One region of the Bradyrhizobium sp. 23 genome, then DNA from elsewhere that is predicted to be linked to it. Evidence: predicted binding sites of a transcription regulator. Region 1 holds the regulator's gene; each other region holds the start of a gene.
What was found. Region 1 encodes LexA, which represses DNA repair genes until DNA is damaged. Its sites were predicted from a motif close to TGTTCNNNNTGTGTTCNG; they were not measured.
Positions count from the first base shown of each region.

Region 2: a site for LexA is predicted at 2,083-2,100, ahead of IVB32_RS29820 (DUF3072 domain-containing protein). Genes of this name have one in related genera too.
Region 3: a site for LexA is predicted at 1,574-1,591, ahead of IVB32_RS21820 (ATP-dependent Clp protease adaptor ClpS). Genes of this name have one in related genera too.
Region 4: a site for LexA is predicted at 1,157-1,174, ahead of IVB32_RS39495 (YifB family Mg chelatase-like AAA ATPase). Genes of this name have one in related genera too.

Region 1 covers NZ_JADPJF010000042.1:282,032-285,796, reverse strand. The annotation lists gene glp (gephyrin-like molybdotransferase Glp) at 1-769, shown strand, start outside; gene lexA (transcriptional repressor LexA) at 946-1,647, shown strand; gene IVB32_RS11110 (hypothetical protein) at 2,141-2,575, shown strand; gene IVB32_RS11105 (ComEC/Rec2 family competence protein) at 2,714-3,765, opposite strand, start outside.
Region 2 covers NZ_JADPJF010000124.1:132,984-136,748, reverse strand. The annotation lists gene IVB32_RS29845 (hypothetical protein) at 1-119, shown strand, start outside; gene IVB32_RS29840 (hypothetical protein) at 289-465, shown strand; partial or broken gene IVB32_RS29835 (hypothetical protein) at 686-1,194, shown strand; gene IVB32_RS29830 (hypothetical protein) at 1,217-1,597, opposite strand; gene IVB32_RS29825 (hypothetical protein) at 1,766-1,981, opposite strand; gene IVB32_RS29820 (DUF3072 domain-containing protein) at 2,142-2,357, shown strand; gene IVB32_RS29815 (hypothetical protein) at 2,986-3,255, opposite strand; gene IVB32_RS29810 (hypothetical protein) at 3,261-3,461, opposite strand; gene IVB32_RS29805 (VOC family protein) at 3,749-3,765, shown strand, end outside.
Region 3 covers NZ_JADPJF010000088.1:181,522-185,286, forward strand. The annotation lists gene IVB32_RS21820 (ATP-dependent Clp protease adaptor ClpS) at 1-1,540, opposite strand, end outside; gene IVB32_RS21825 (MarR family winged helix-turn-helix transcriptional regulator) at 1,750-2,217, shown strand; gene IVB32_RS21830 (enoyl-CoA hydratase) at 2,235-3,005, shown strand; gene IVB32_RS21835 (methyl-accepting chemotaxis protein) at 3,139-3,765, shown strand, end outside.
Region 4 covers NZ_JADPJF010000151.1:512,551-516,315, reverse strand. The annotation lists gene IVB32_RS39495 (YifB family Mg chelatase-like AAA ATPase) at 1-1,098, opposite strand, end outside; gene IVB32_RS39490 (PilZ domain-containing protein) at 1,327-1,572, shown strand; gene IVB32_RS39485 (tetratricopeptide repeat protein) at 1,653-2,438, shown strand; gene IVB32_RS39480 (AAA family ATPase) at 2,508-3,765, opposite strand, start outside.

The sequences.
Region 1 (3,765 bases):
GGGAAGCCGTCTGACCGAGCGAGACCTCGCGCTCGCCGCCGGGATGAATCATCCGCACCTTGCCGTTGTCAGGCGTCCGAAGGTCGCGATTCTCGCCACCGGCGACGAGCTGGTGATGCCGGGCACCACGCCCGGCCACGGCCAGATCGTCTATTCCAACGGCTACGCCCTGCACGCGCTCGCCCGCAGCGAGGGCGCCGAGACCATCGACCTCGGTATTGCCGCCGACACGCTCGAGGCCACCACCGCCGGCATCCGCCGCGCCCGCGAGAGCGGCGCCGACGTCCTGATCACGACCGGCGGCGCATCGGTCGGCGACCACGATCTGGTCCAGCAGGCACTGCGGGACGAAGGCATCGCGATGGCGTTCTGGAAGATCGCGATGCGGCCAGGCAAGCCGATGATGCACGGGCGACTCGGCGCAATGGGTGTGATCGGCCTGCCGGGCAATCCCGTATCGTCCTACGTGTGCGCTTTCCTGTTCATGGTGCCGCTGATTCGCGCCCTGTCGGGCCGTTCAGTGATTCACCATCGCCGTGAACGCGCCGTGCTCGGCCGCGACGTCGGCGCCAACGACCAGCGCGAGGACTATCTGCGCGCGCATCTTGAGGAGCGTGACGATGGCACACGCGTCGTTGTTCCCGTCAATCATCAGGACTCTTCGCTGCTTGCGAATCTCGCTGCAGCACAGGTACTTCTCGTCCGCGCACCATTCGCGCCGAAGGCCGAAGCCGGCACGGCTTGCGAAGTGTTGCGGCTCCCCGTCTGAGCGCCCCCGCAACGCGCGTTCCGCGCACTTTGCTCTGTTCACGGTAAATTAAGCAGTTGCGGAACATGTATCGAACATATAGTGTCTGTTCATGATTTGTTTCGAGCATGCAGCGGCTTATGGCCGAATTCAGCGTCTCGGAATCGGACGACATCAACCGGGGGACTTTGGTCGAGATGTTAACGCGCAAACAATACGAGCTTCTGCGGTTCATCAGTGAGCGTCTGAAGGAAAGCGGCGTGCCGCCCTCCTTCGACGAGATGAAGGATGCGCTCGATCTGCGCTCGAAGTCGGGCATCCATCGCCTGATCACGGCGCTCGAGGAGCGTGGCTTCATCCGACGCCTGCCCAACCGCGCCCGTGCGATTGAAGTCATCAAGCTGCCGGAGCTCCAGGCAGCCGCTGGCAGCCGCCGCGGCTTCACGCCGAGCGTCATCGAGGGCAATCTCGGCAAGGTGCGTGCGAGCGCGAGCCTGCCCGCTGACGAGGGCGAACGTCCCGTCGCGGTGCCGGTGATGGGCCGCATCGCGGCCGGCACGCCGATCGAGGCGTTGCAGACCCGCAGCCATACTATCAGCGTACCGCCTGACATGCTCGGCTCGGGCGAGCATTACGCGCTGGAAGTGCGCGGCGACTCGATGGTCGAAGCCGGCATTCTCGACGGCGACATGGCCCTGATCCAGCGCAACGAGAGCGCCGATACCGGCGACATCGTGGTGGCGCTGATCGACGACGAGGAAGCGACGCTGAAGCGCTTCCGCCGTCGCGGCGCCTCGATCGCGCTCGAGCCCGCCAACGCGGCCTATGAGGTCCGCATCCTGCCGCCCAACCGGGTGAAGATTCAGGGCAAGCTGATCGGGCTTTACCGGAAGTACTGATACCGGGAGTCTTTCTATCGGCAGTACTTCATATCGGAAGCACTTCATGCCGGAGGTGCTTGGCGCCTCGCGCGCTTCCGATCGGCATCGCCGGTCAGAGATTGGAGCGGATCATCGTCCGCTCCGGCTGGATAGCCTTTCTGGTTCTGCACAGACTATCCGGCCCCTCCTCCAACGCTGGCTCCTCGCCACGCCGACGAAGCAGCACCGCTTCAAGCAGCACCGCTTCGCGGCTCGGTTGTTCGAGGAAACAGCGACCAGCGGTCAAGTTCGGCCGTTGCAGCCAAGTTGGCAATGTTCGCGTACGCGCCTCCCGAATGCATCGCGGCGAGCTTTGTTCCTATTGAATTCGGGAAAGATAATGTGATCGCGGCTTGCGGAAGCCAGCCGCAGATTTGCCCACAACCAAGCAGAGCGTTCGTGCTTCCACTCTGATAGAGGCCTGCGCCTCGATAAGAGACGCGGGTTGCTATCCCAGCATGAGGAGCACCCGATGTGTGACTACAGCCTACATGCCGTCGCGTCGCGCCCCGCCGAAGTCGGCGAGACGATCGTCACGACAAGCTTCCGCGGCACCTCGACGCGCGGCTTCGCCTCTGCAGCCGATCCGTCTGTTGCCGTCTGCCTGCTGCCGGGGACGGAGCTCGCCTTCGCCGACGACGTCCGCTACGACAATCGCTGGATCTGGACGCGCACCATCAATTCCCGCGTGGGCAAGTTCGGCAAGATCGATCCGCACGTTCCCGACCGCCATCATGATGCGATCGAATTCCCCGACGGCAAATACGTGCTGGTGACGCAGCTCGTCGAAGGCCAGCGCGCGACGGTGCTGCAACTGCCGGTGACTCAGTCGGTCACCGAGCGCGAGCACAAGGCGCAGATCACCGCCGACAGGCAGCCGACCGTCACGCACCTGCCGATCGGCTGACAGAGCCGCCCTCCGGCTACGAAGTCGGAGGTCAGGATTGAATCGCCATCGCCGGCCGTGGCCGGCGAGATGGTGTGGTTTGCACCCCGCGAATCCGAACGGACGCACCGAACCACTGCGTTGCTCCGCACCATCAGATCAATCGTCGGCTTGCAGGTCGGTGTCCGCCGGCGTTGCGTCCTTGATGCGAGGCGCGGTCGACTTTGGCGCGAGGCTGCCGTCGAAATCACCCTCGCCGGCGCCGGCCGGCAACCAGGGGCGGCTCGTGCCTCTCGCCCTCACTGCCTGAACCACAAAACCGTCACCACGCTGCGTCAGCGCCAGCGCGCTCTGGCTGGCGAGCCGCTGCCGATCGACCACCATCGCCGCGCAATCGGGCGGCGCGGGACGTGTCGTCACCACCAGGGCGGCCCGACTGCAATCGTCTGCGAGAGCGTCGACGCGCAGTGCCAGCGCGACCAGCCTCCCGTCGGCCAGTGGCGTCACGCAGCCGGATTCGTCGCAGGACACGCCATCGGCAAGCGAGGCTCTGCCCGCATCGCGCGGATCGGCGTCGGCAGCGAGCCATTCCTTGAGCAGAAAGCTGTCCTTGTTCGTCCTGATCAGGTGCAGATATCCGTCCCTGCCCCGCACCGCGACGCTGGCGCCATCCCCGGCAATCAGGATGTCGGGCTGCCGCGCCGACAGTCCCCAGGGGATCGCTGCCAGCAGCACCAGGGCGCCGGACCAGCGCAGCGGCGTGCGCAACAAGCCGAGCACAATGATTCCCAGGCTCGCCGCGATCAGCGGCGCGATCCCGAACGCCGGGATGCGGCCCACCGCGCCCGGCAAGGCCGCGACCCAGCGCGAGACCGCGACCATCCACTCGATGCCAATCCCCATCAGCCACCAGAACACGCTGTCCAGCCCGAACGGCGCAGCAAGCAGCCCCAACAGCCCCGCCGGCATCACCAGCGCAGAGACCACCGGCATCGCGCCGAGATTGGCGAGCACGCCGAACGGCGTGACACGGTGGAAATGAAAGGCGGCATAGGGCGTCGTCGCAAGTCCCGCAATCAGCGAAGCCATGAACAGCATCGCAATCTCGCGCCCACCCCACATCGCAATGCGCGCAGTCGCCGAATTGTCCGGCGAGGCAAACAAATTGGGCATGTCGATCTGCACCAGTGCGACCAAGCCGAGCGTTGCCG
Region 2 (3,765 bases), on a different contig from region 1:
GCGTGAGCCATGACGGCATGAGCAAGGGCGGAATGGTGAGGCCCGACGCCTCCGGCCAGGGCGGCTCCGGCCCGGGCAGCGACCAGGGCGGTACCAAGACCCGCAGCAACAAGAAGTAAGCCGGTTTCCTGTACGGCTCGCTTCCCGGCCGCGTCGCTTCCACAAGCGGCGCGGCCATTTCATGACAAGGGTCTTTGGAACCTGTCGAATGCACTCCTCACAATCGTGCGCGCACCGGAACGGTCAGGTCTTGCCGCGAGTTGCCCCATCTCCAGCAAGGAGATCGTCATGAGCGTTGAAGGTAAAGTGAAGGAAGGCGCCGGATTCATCAAAGAAGAGATGAACGAACACGGCAAGTCCCCCGAGAGCCAGAAGAAGGCCCAGGAAGGTCGTGACTTGCGCAACGAAGGCCGGATCGAAGACGGCAAGCCGCCGAAGACGACGAAGCCGGGCACCGGCCACTAGATCGCGTTCGAAACCCCGTTTGGTGAAAGCCGCCCCTGGTCATGTCAGGGGCGGTTTTTCACGTTCATGACCAGCCGATACGTGCCCATGCGATCTTCCGAAGCTGTGATCCTCCGAAGGTGCCGTCCTACAAAAATAGCCGGAGGCTCGAAGCATGCAGGGCGATGGCTGGTAGAACGCTCCGGCTGTTGTATGGTCGAACGTTTCTTGTGAGGGGCTGATGAAGATTGCCATTGTTGTCGCCGGCTTGATCGTTGTTGTTGCCGCCGTTCTCGTGGCGGTACAGCCCGGCTTTCTAAAGCCTGCGTCACTGGCACTCGTGAAGAAGCCCGACATCCTCGGCTTTTCGCCAGGGATGACATTCGACGAAACCAACAAGCTCGTCACGCAACGTCGCTACCGCTGCCGTCAGATTCGCGATTCCTACGTCCTGGAGTGCGCAGTCGACGGCGCCAAGGTCACGATCTTTGCCGACGACGTTGACCCTGGGAATCCCGATCCCAAACATCCCATCTGGCGCGTCATTGCGGAGTTGAACAATCCGGTCCCCAAGACGCTGCAGTCAAATCGATCTCCGACCAGTTCAACGCCCAGCCAACCCGCGACGCTCGGGAAGGATGGATATGGACCGTCGGCCGTGGCCTGAAGCTCAGCTATGACGGCGCCGCCTTGAAGCTCGTGGACGAAGCCGAGGAAATCAGGCGTGGCAAGCAGGAAGCAAAGCGCTAGGGAGCGCGACGCCGGGTGCCCTTCAGTGACGAAACCGGTTGACGGCCAACAGCGGCAGCCATGATCCCAGCACCATGCAGATCGCAATGGCTGCGACTAGGACGTATTTCAGGGGATGTTGCGAGGACGCGAGCGAACCTTCGAGGTGAAGGTATGGCAGCATCGCCTCCACGGCCATCCCGATCAGGGCAACCGCAACCAGCCCGCCAACCGCCGAAGCGAACAGGTTGACGATCCATCCGATCGCGCCGCGCTCGTTCGACCAAGCCTCGTAGATCGCGACAGCCAGCATCACGAGCACAAAGACCAGCATGAAGCTCATCGAGCCGCCGACGCTCGCCTTCGACCCGAAGATTTCCACCAGCAGCATGGCCGCCACCGCGAGCAGTGTGATCGCCTTCACGACTTTCCTCTTTGGTGTCTCAGCACATAGGCCGCGAAGCCAATTCCGATGCCGAGCAGGCTTTGCAGCATGGCGGTTGGTCGCGCCGGGCTTCGCCGGGGTTCAACAAATTGCACTCGGAGAACTGCAGGACCGCCGCGCAGTGACGACCGAAGGCCGGGGACCGATCTATGCAGCTTGCCTATTGGAAAGCCGCTCGAACGCCGTGATGGCCCGGTTGGCCAGCATGAGGCGTCTGTGCTCGCCCTTGCGGACCATCTCTTCGACGGCGGCCGAGAGAAAGCGGCTGGTGAACGGCGCGTCGCTGATTTGTGCGGTGCGCTCCAGATAATCCCAGGCGATCTGCACGGAATGTTCGATGAGATGGGACAGGTTCTCGCTCATGCAGAACCTACGCTTGGCGGGAGCGCTTGTTCCGCGCTGGCCAGTAGGTCGGTTCTTCATGGCAGATCTCGAGACGTTCAATTTCCGCACGTTTTCGACTGACGAACAAATGAGGAACGACAAGCGCGCGCCGACGTTAGGTGGAAAAGGAGAGATCGCGATGGCTGACAAGACAGCTGACAACACCGGGGACAACACACAAAAGGATCCGAAGGATTGGGTTTCCGGCGACGACCCGATGACCGGCGCCCAGGAATCCTACCTCAAGACCCTCGCCGAGCAGGCGCACAAGCCCCTCCCCAAGAAGGATCTGACCAAGGCAGAGGCGTCAGAGCTGATCGACACGATGCGGCAAAAGGCCGGGCTCGAGAAGTAGACAGCGGGCATGTACGCCCCGCCCCTGCGAGACGGAAGAACATGACTCACCGATGATCAGAAGTGTCGCGGGAAGGTTGCAGGCGTTCGGCCAACGCTGCATTCACAAACGTTGAGCGCGCTGCATTTCGTCGGGCACAGACAGCGTCGATTGAGCGCACGATCCCGCAATGTCGATTCCACAACTTCAATGCCGGGATCGGGGCCTGTCGCTTTGCGAGCCGGGCACTCATCCTGCTTTGCCTTGCTTCACGTCATGTACGATGTCACCGATGGTGCTTCCCACGACAATCGCGGCAACAACAGGCCAACCGGCGGCTACCATAAGGATGGCCCCGTAGCGCATGTCTTCGCCGGGCCGTTTGTAACTGTCTCGGCCCGAGAACAGGAGCACCGCGATCAGGCAGCCAACTGCGTATCGTCTAAACCATTTCACGACGAGAGACCTTCGTTTACGGGCATTCGTCGCCTCCAACTCCGTCGTGGTTCATGATGTCGGCCGTCCGGCCGCTCGCCGGCAGGCGAAATTTCAGACGATCATGCAAGGCGCGTCAGGCGCCTTGCATGACCTGCTGCCGCTCATTTTCTTGAGCGCGCTGAGCATCGGCTCCGCGCCGAGCTCAGTTCTGTCACTTCGGCAGATCGCGGATTGCCAGCTTGATGACTGTAAGGACAACGAAAGCGGGCGCCCCGTAAACGATGGCGTTCACGGCCCAAGTGATGGCGACGCCCAAGAAAACGGAACTGCCGACAGCTCCCCAGAAAAGGTAAGCTGCGGATATACCCGGCATCTCCCATGCCATCACAGGGGTGGAGTAGTCGGTTAGCTGCTCCATGACGAGCAGCACCGTCGAGACGAGGGCCCCGATTGCCAGTGCGACGGTGAGAACGGATTTCATTGTCTTCAAAGGCCCAACAGCGCCATCACGATCGGAATCATAAAAAAGGCTGCCAGGCCGAGGAGGCCTCCTACGGCAATCTTCACCCAACGCCGTTGGATTTTCGGCTCGAGCCATGTCGCCAGTTTGACCCAGAGCGCATACGCCCATCCGGCAACAATCGAGCGGATAAGTGCAAACAGAAGCTCGCCTAGAATATTGGCCATAGCGGTTAGTCGCGTCAGCTCCGCGGGGAGTTCATCTGCCAACGGCTAAACAACCCCGTGTCCCCCGTGAATGAGGTGGCCAAGTTCTGCGGTTTGCGTCACCGTTCTGAGGACCCGGTTAGCGCTGTGGAGCTTCGTGAAGGGCTCGTTTTCTAGCGCTTGAGCACTGCCATCGCCATTCACGGCGCGCTCGGCGCGGCATCGTGACTGCTGACATCAGGGTGGCAGCAGCGATGTGCGACGAGCGCCGCGATGCCGCTCAATCTGGGGTCAACAAAGGACATGTCATGAAGTACGCCTCCAC
Region 3 (3,765 bases), on a different contig from region 1:
TGCCCTCGCTGCGTCGGGCAGCCTCCGCGATCACGGCCCCCTCGAGCGGCAATCCCCTGCCGTAGAGCCGGACCAGCTTGCCGCGGCCGGTCTCGTCTGGCAGCGGCACTTCGATGGCTTGATCGATGCGGCCGGGGCGACCCGCGAGAGCTCCCTCGAGGTCCTCCGGCCGGTTGGTGGTCAGGACGAACAGGATGTCGGCGTCTTCCTTCAGCCCGTCCATCTCGTTGAGCAGCTTGTTCAGCATGGATTCCTCACACGGCCCCATGTCATCGCGGTCGCGGGCGATGAGATCGACATCCTCGATCACCACCATCGACGGCTGGAGCAACCGTGCCAGGCTCATATAGGCGCCGAGCAGACCGATCTGCTCGGCCGTGATGATCAGCGTCGTATGCCCGGGCAAATGCGTTGCGAGATAACGGATCGTGTGGGTCTTGCCAGTGCCCGGCGGCCCGTACAGCAAGATGCCTTTGCGTGTCGATTGACCCAGCCGGCGCAATTGGTCTCGGGTGTTGACGAAGGTCAGAACGTTGCGATCGAGCAGCCGCAGGGTCTGCTCCGGCAGGATCACCTCGTCGCGCGCGACCTGCGGCAAGCGATGCACCGTGATGCCGCGCGAGCGACCGCGATAGTCGGAATCGGCATCGAGCGACAGGATCTTGCCGCGATAGGTCCGCGCAGCCTGTACGGCTTCTTCCAATTCACTGAAGCATTGCTGGACGAGAGCCGCGCCTGCGGAACCTGAGGGTACCAGGATTTCGATCCGAATTCCGGGCTCGCGACTGTATTCGCGGTGTGCGCAGAGCAAAACCGCATAGCGGAGATGATCCTGCTCACACAGCCACAGCCCGTTATCCAGACACTTGACCGGGCTCTTCTCGCCTACGTCGACGTCGGAATATTGCAGCGGGGCAATCGCGATCGCATAGCGGCCCTCCTTGAGCAGTCGTGGAATCGACAGCGTTTCGTAGCGCTGCTCCTCGTTCAGTCCCACCAGCCGGATGGCCTTGCCGAAGAGCCGGTCGACGGCGGCCTGGAGATCGACCCGCATGTGGCCGGGAAATTGGCGGATCGTGGTCACGAGTTTGCTGCGCGCAGTGCTGGCAAGGTGCCAATCGAGAATGTCGCATGCAAAGTCGAAATTCTCCTCTCGCTCGTTCGAGGGCTCATCCGCCGCACGCATGCATTCGCTGCACAGCCAGACCGTGCGGCTGCCGATACGAACGTCGGTCTGTCCCTCAGGCTTGCCACAGAGTTCGCAAGGACTCTTGACCGCCTCTAGCGTGACCTGCAGTTGGTGGCCGGCCAATTCGATGGATTGTTGCGCAGATTTGAAAAGGGCTTCGGCAACCGATTGCGGGTAAGGTCCGCAAACCGCTTTTTCCTTCTGCTCGATCTGGGTGATCAGCGCGGTCGCTTCACGGTCTGATTTGCCGAAAACCTGCCGAAGCAGATCCATCACGAATTGGTCCGGCGTATCATCGTCATTATGAATTATGAGCTGGGTCGGCTGGTTCTCGCCACGCATACTGTTCATCACGAAAGGCCTCCGGGACAATCTATGATTGAATAGAACGAATAGAGAACATAAAGGGAAGCGGCCGTCAAGCGTGACGGCGGCGGCTAATTGCGATTGGTGGGTGAGGTCCTGGTGCGCCGGGGCGGCCCTGTTCCTCGACGACTGCCGCGGCACATGTCCAGCTGCCGTCCTTTGACAATCTGATCCGCCTCGATTATCTATTTCGCATGCGAAATAAAGACGAGGGCGCGAGACACCATCGGTTGATCTACCTGTTGAGCGTGGCGCAGCGGCGCGTGCAGCGCTGGATGGCGGCGCAGCCTTCGAGCGAGGTCACGCCGGCGCAAGCGGGGCTGCTGTTCATCCTCGGCAAGCAGAACGGCGTCCTGATGGGTGAGGTGGGCGCGGCGCTCGACATGGGGCCGGCCGGCATCTCGGGGCTGGTCGACCGTACGGCGGCGGCTAAACTGGTCGAGCGGCGCGCGGATCACGAGGATGGTCGCGCCTGGCGCGTCTGGCTGACGCCGAAGGGGCGGACGGCACTGGCGCAGGCGAAGGCCAGCGCGGCACGGGTCAACGCGGCGTTGACGGACGGATTCACCAGTTCGGAGATCGATATCGTCGCGCGCTGGCTGACCAGCATTCAGGACAAGTTTCCAAGACAGCTTTCAACAGAGCTTTCTAGAGATCCATAGGAATAGAGGAGAGACCCATGACCGAGCACGTCCGGATCCGGAACGACGGCGGAATTCTCACGCTCACGCTGGCACGCCCCGACAAGAAGAATGCGCTGACGGATGCGATGTACGGCAAGCTCGCCGATGCCATCGAATCAGCCGAGCACGATCCGTCGGTCCGCGTGATCCTGATCCGCGGCGAAGGCGACATGTTTACCGCCGGCAACGATGTCGGCGAGTTCGCGGCGGTCGCGGCGGGCAAGTCGGAAGGAAGCCGCAACGTCGTGCGCTTCATCCAGTCGCTGGCGCGCTGCTCCCGGCCCTTGGTGGCCGCGGTGCAGGGCCGCGCCGTCGGCGTCGGCACCACGATGCTGCTGCATTGCGACCTCGTCGTGCTTGCCGCCAACGCGCAATTGTCGACGCCCTTCGTCAGCCTCGCACTGGTGCCGGAAGCAGCTTCCAGCCTGCTGATGCCGGCGCGCATCGGCTATGCGCGGGCCTACGAGATGTTCGCGCTGGGCGAGACGGTGCCGGCCAAATCCGCGCTGGAATGGGGGCTCGCCAACCGCGTCGTGCCGCTCGACAAGCTCGATGCCGAGGCGCTCGCGCTGGCGCAGCGTCTTGCCCGTCAGCCGGCCGGCGCACTCACCGCCACCAAGAAGCTGATGCGCAACGGCGAGACGCTGGTCGCGCAGATGAATGCCGAAGGCGAGCAGTTCGGGCTGCGCCTGCGCACCGCTGAGGCGCGCGAGGCCTTCACGGCGTTCGCGGAACGCCGCCCGCCGGATTTCACCAAGGTTGCGTGATATCCGGGACTGCGCTGAGGCTCGTCGGGCCGGAAACTCACGCCCATTCGATTAAAACCTTAACGGAACATTGGCATGTCGCGGGCAAGGTGGCGCTCGAAAGAATAGGCCCCCGACCCAGGCCCCCGACACCATGGCAATGTTTAAGAAATCGGTAAGTTCGCTCCTTCTGACCTTGATGGCCCTGCTGGCTGCGGGTGCGCTGGCCTCCACGGCGATCCAGATGGTTGGGGCGTTCGGCCGCTATAGCGACAGCCTCGAGACCGCGCGGCTTGCCGCGGCCGACAAGGCGATCTTCCATGGCGTGCTGGCGCTGCGCAACAATCGCGGCGATGCCCAGAGCGCGATCCTCGGCGAGGATGATCCGCGAGCAAAACTCGAGGCGGCGGAGAAGGCCGAGCAGGGCGGCTATGACGCCATCGGCGCCGCGCTCGCCACCGTCGATTTCGCCCGCCGCGACGAACTCGCTGGCACATTGAAGCAGGGCTGGAGCGCCGCCGCGCCGCAGTTCCAGCTGTTCTACGACGAGGCCAAGCGCCCGCGCGCGGAGCGCAAGATCGAGCGCACCAACTCCTGGTATGATGGCGTCACCAAGGTGATCGAAACGGCCAACCTCGCTTCCACCGCGGTGTCGAACCGCGCCTGGATGGACGACCCCTTCATCGCCCGCATGATCCAGGTCCGGCGCTTCGCCTGGCAGGTGCGCGATCGTTATGGTATCCATTGTTCGTCCCTTCGCTCCAACGTCAACGCCAGCAAG
Region 4 (3,765 bases), on a different contig from region 1:
GCGATCGATGCGGCCGCGCTTGCAGGCATAGCCGGGCTCGAACGCATTGCCGCAGCGGCAGGGATTCATCGCCGCGACCAGCATGAAGCGTGCGGGATAGGTGACGCGGTGATTGGCGCGGGACACCGAGACCTCGCCGTTCTCCAGCGGCTGGCGCAGCGAATCCAGCACGCGCGGATCGAATTCGGGGAGCTCGTCGAGGAACAGCACGCCCTGATGCGCGAGCGAGATCTCGCCGGGCCGGGCGCGCATGCCGCCGCCGGTGAGCGCAGCCATGCTGGCGGAATGATGCGGCGAGCGAAACGGCCGCCGCGCCGTCAGTGCGCCGCCCTCGATCTCGCCGGCAACAGAGGCGATCATCGAGACCTCGAGCAACTCGCCCGGTGACAGCGGCGGCAGGATCGAGGGCAGGCGTGCCGCCAGCATCGATTTGCCGGCGCCGGGCGCGCCGATCATCAGCAGGTGATGGCCGCCGGCGGCCGCGATCTCCAGCGCCCGCTTGGCGCTCTCCTGGCCCTTGATGTCGCGCAGGTCGAGCGGCGAGCTTGCTGCTTCATGCACCTTCGGCACAGGCCGCGACAGCACCTGCGTTCCCTTGAAATGGTTGGCTATCTGGATCAGCGAACTTGCGGCGATGATCTGGATGTCCGGGCTCGCCCATGCCGCTTCCGAGCCGCAAGCCGCCGGACAAATCAGCCCCTCCTCGCGCACATTGGCGCCGATCGCGGCGGGAAGAACACCGGCCACCGGCGCGATCGATCCGTCGAGGCCAAGCTCGCCCAGAACGGTGAAGCCGGACAGCGCATCCGGAGGGATCGCGCCGATCGCCCCCATCAGGCCGAGCGCGATCGGCAGGTCATAATGGCTGCCCTCCTTGGGCAAATCGGCGGGCGCGAGATTGACGGTGATCCGCCGCGCCGGCAGCGCCAGCCCCGAGGCGATCAGCGCCGAGCGGACCCGCTCGCGCGCCTCCGACACCGCCTTGTCCGGGAGACCGACGATCGCGAAGGCCGGCAGACCGGGCGCGACCTGCACCTGCACGTCGACCGCGCGGGCCTCGATCCCCTCAAAGGCGACGGTAGAAACCCGCTGAACCATGCCCGAACCAGCCTGCCCTTTTGCACAATTAGGGGTAGCAGAGCGGGCCAATTCTTGCAAGAACAATACAGGAACGGGTCGAGGGGCGCCGGAAGGTCCTAACCAATCGTAAACACGACGAAGACACTACGCCTCGAATGCAAGCTGCTCTGCTCAGCACATTCCAACGAATGTCCGCTACTCCTAGGGGTGCGGGATGGGCCGTGGTCTAACGGGTGAACAATTCAAATGCTTGCAAATCGCCGGAGAAGCGAACGACGGATGTGCACGCGGCTCGCCAAGATTCATTTTGGCGCGGGTTCGCTGCCGCGGGACTGCACGATCACGGATATTTCGGATGGCGGCGTGAAAGTCGTGGCGGAATTTCTGGAAGTGCCGCCGCAATTCACCATCATCTTCGCGCCCGACTATTCCCGGCAGTGCCGCCTGCGCTGGCGCATCGGCTGCGAGTTCGGCGCTGAATTCACCGACTGAGCTTTCGGAAGCGCCCCGCCTTAACGGGACTTTAGCGTTAATCGGTAAGCATCTCTGATCAGTCGCCGAGTGATCAGAGTATGTCCAAGCGTTTGTCCGTCGCCTCTCTTCCGGCGAGATATCTGTTTTCCGCGCTTCTGATCCTGGCCCTCGGCGGCTGTCAGACAACCGGCATCGAGGACATCACCGGCGCGCTCGGCGGAAAGTCGGACACGGCTGGCAGGGCCGAGGCCAAGCCGGACGTGAAGCCGGACATGGATGCGCTGCGCGAGCGCTATCGCGCCAAGCCTGGCGATCCCAACGTCGCGCTCGAATACGGCAAGGCGTTGCGCCAGACCGGCCAGCGCGCGCAGGCGCTCGCGGTGCTGGAGCAGGCCGTGCTCGCCCATTCCAGCAACAAGGCGCTGCTCGCCGGCTACGGCCGTGCGCTCGCCGACAGCGGCAGTTTCCAGCAGGCGTTCGACGTCCTCGGCCGCGCGCATTCGCCCGAGGATCCCGACTGGCATATCCTGTCGGCGCAAGGCGCCGCGCTCGATCAGCTCGGTCGCAACGAGGAGGCGCAGCAATATTACGCCGCCGCGCTGAAGATCGTGCCGGACGAGCCGTCGGTGCTGTCCAATCTCGGACTGTCCTACATGCTGCAGAACAATCTGCCGCGGGCTGAGGAAACGATGCGCCGGGCGCACGAGCGCAATCCCGCCGATTTCCGCGTGCGCGCCAATCTCGCGCTCGTGCTGGGACTCGAAGGAAAGCAGGCCGAGGCCGAAGCCATCGTGAAGGCGGACCTGCCGCCGGATCAGGCGGCGGCCAAGGTCACGGCGCTGCGGCAGTTGCTGGTGAAGAAGCAGCAGCGGGCGGAGAAGTAACTCGCTCGCGCGCGTCAGGATGCCGTGTCAGGAAGCCTTGGTCCGAACGCCTTGCTCAGAACGCCTTGCTCAGGATGCCTTGCGATGCGGGGCTGACCCGCGACCCGACCTGCCCTTCAGCTTCTTCAGCAGCGGCCCGAGCAGCGAGCGCTTCGGCTTCTTCACTTCGCCCCGCCCGGCGAGGCGGTTCGCCATGTTCTGGAACAGCTCGGTGGTGCGGTGGCTCTTGGAGACCTCCGCGATCATCTGGCCGTTGTTGGCCGCGGTCGAGAACAGCTTCGAATCGAACGGGATCACCGCGATCGGCTGGCTCTCCATGGTCTTGGCGAAGGCCTTGACCTCGATCTCCGCCCGCTTGGGCATGCCGACCTGGTTGATGCAGTAGAGCGGCGGCCGGTCGTTCGGCCGCGCCGCCTTCAAGACGTTCAGCATGTTCTTGGTGTTGCGCAGGTTCGCAAGATCGGGCTCGGCCACGATGACGATGTCGTCCGCGTTGACCAGCGCGCGACGGGTCCAGCCCGACCATTGATGGGGAACATCGAGCACGATGCAGGGCGTGGTCATGCGCAGCGTGTCGAACACCGCGTCAAAGGCCTCCGCGCCGAAATCGTAGACGCGGTCAAGGGTGGCGGGCGCAGCAAGCAGGCTGAGACGCTCGGTGCATTTGGAGAGCAGACGCTCTATCAGGGCCGTGTCCGGCCGATCCTGCGACAGCACCGCATTGGCGATGCCTTGCACCGGGTCCTGGTTGTAGTCGAGACCCGCGGTGCCGAAGGCGAGGTCGAGATCGATCACGACGGAATCGAGCGCGAGGTCGCGGGCGATGGTCCAGGCCACATTGTGCGCGACGGTGGAGGCACCGACACCGCCCTTGGCCCCGACCACCGCGATGACGCGGCCGGTGATGATGGTTTCGGACGCCGAGAACAGGCTGCAGATCGAGCGGACGACGTCGAGCGTTTCGACCGGTCCCACCACATAGTCGTTGACGCCGCGGCGGACCAACTCGCGATAGGGCGCGCTGTCGTTGGGATTGCCGATCACGACCACACGGGTGCCGGGATCGCAGACGCCGGCGAGGTCGTCGAGGCCCTCGAGGATGTCGCGGGTGCCGTCGGATTCGATCACGATAACGTTCGGCGTCGGCATCGTTTCATAGACTTCGATTGCCGCCGCGAGGCCACCGTCCTTGGCCGTGAGATGCGCCTTGGCGAGACGGCGATCCTGCCCGGCCGCGGTCACCGCGGCGAGCGTCTGCGCGGTCTCGCAAAAGGCTTGCACGGAGATGCGAGGAACCGGCGCAATGTGTTCCTCGGGGTGCTGCGGA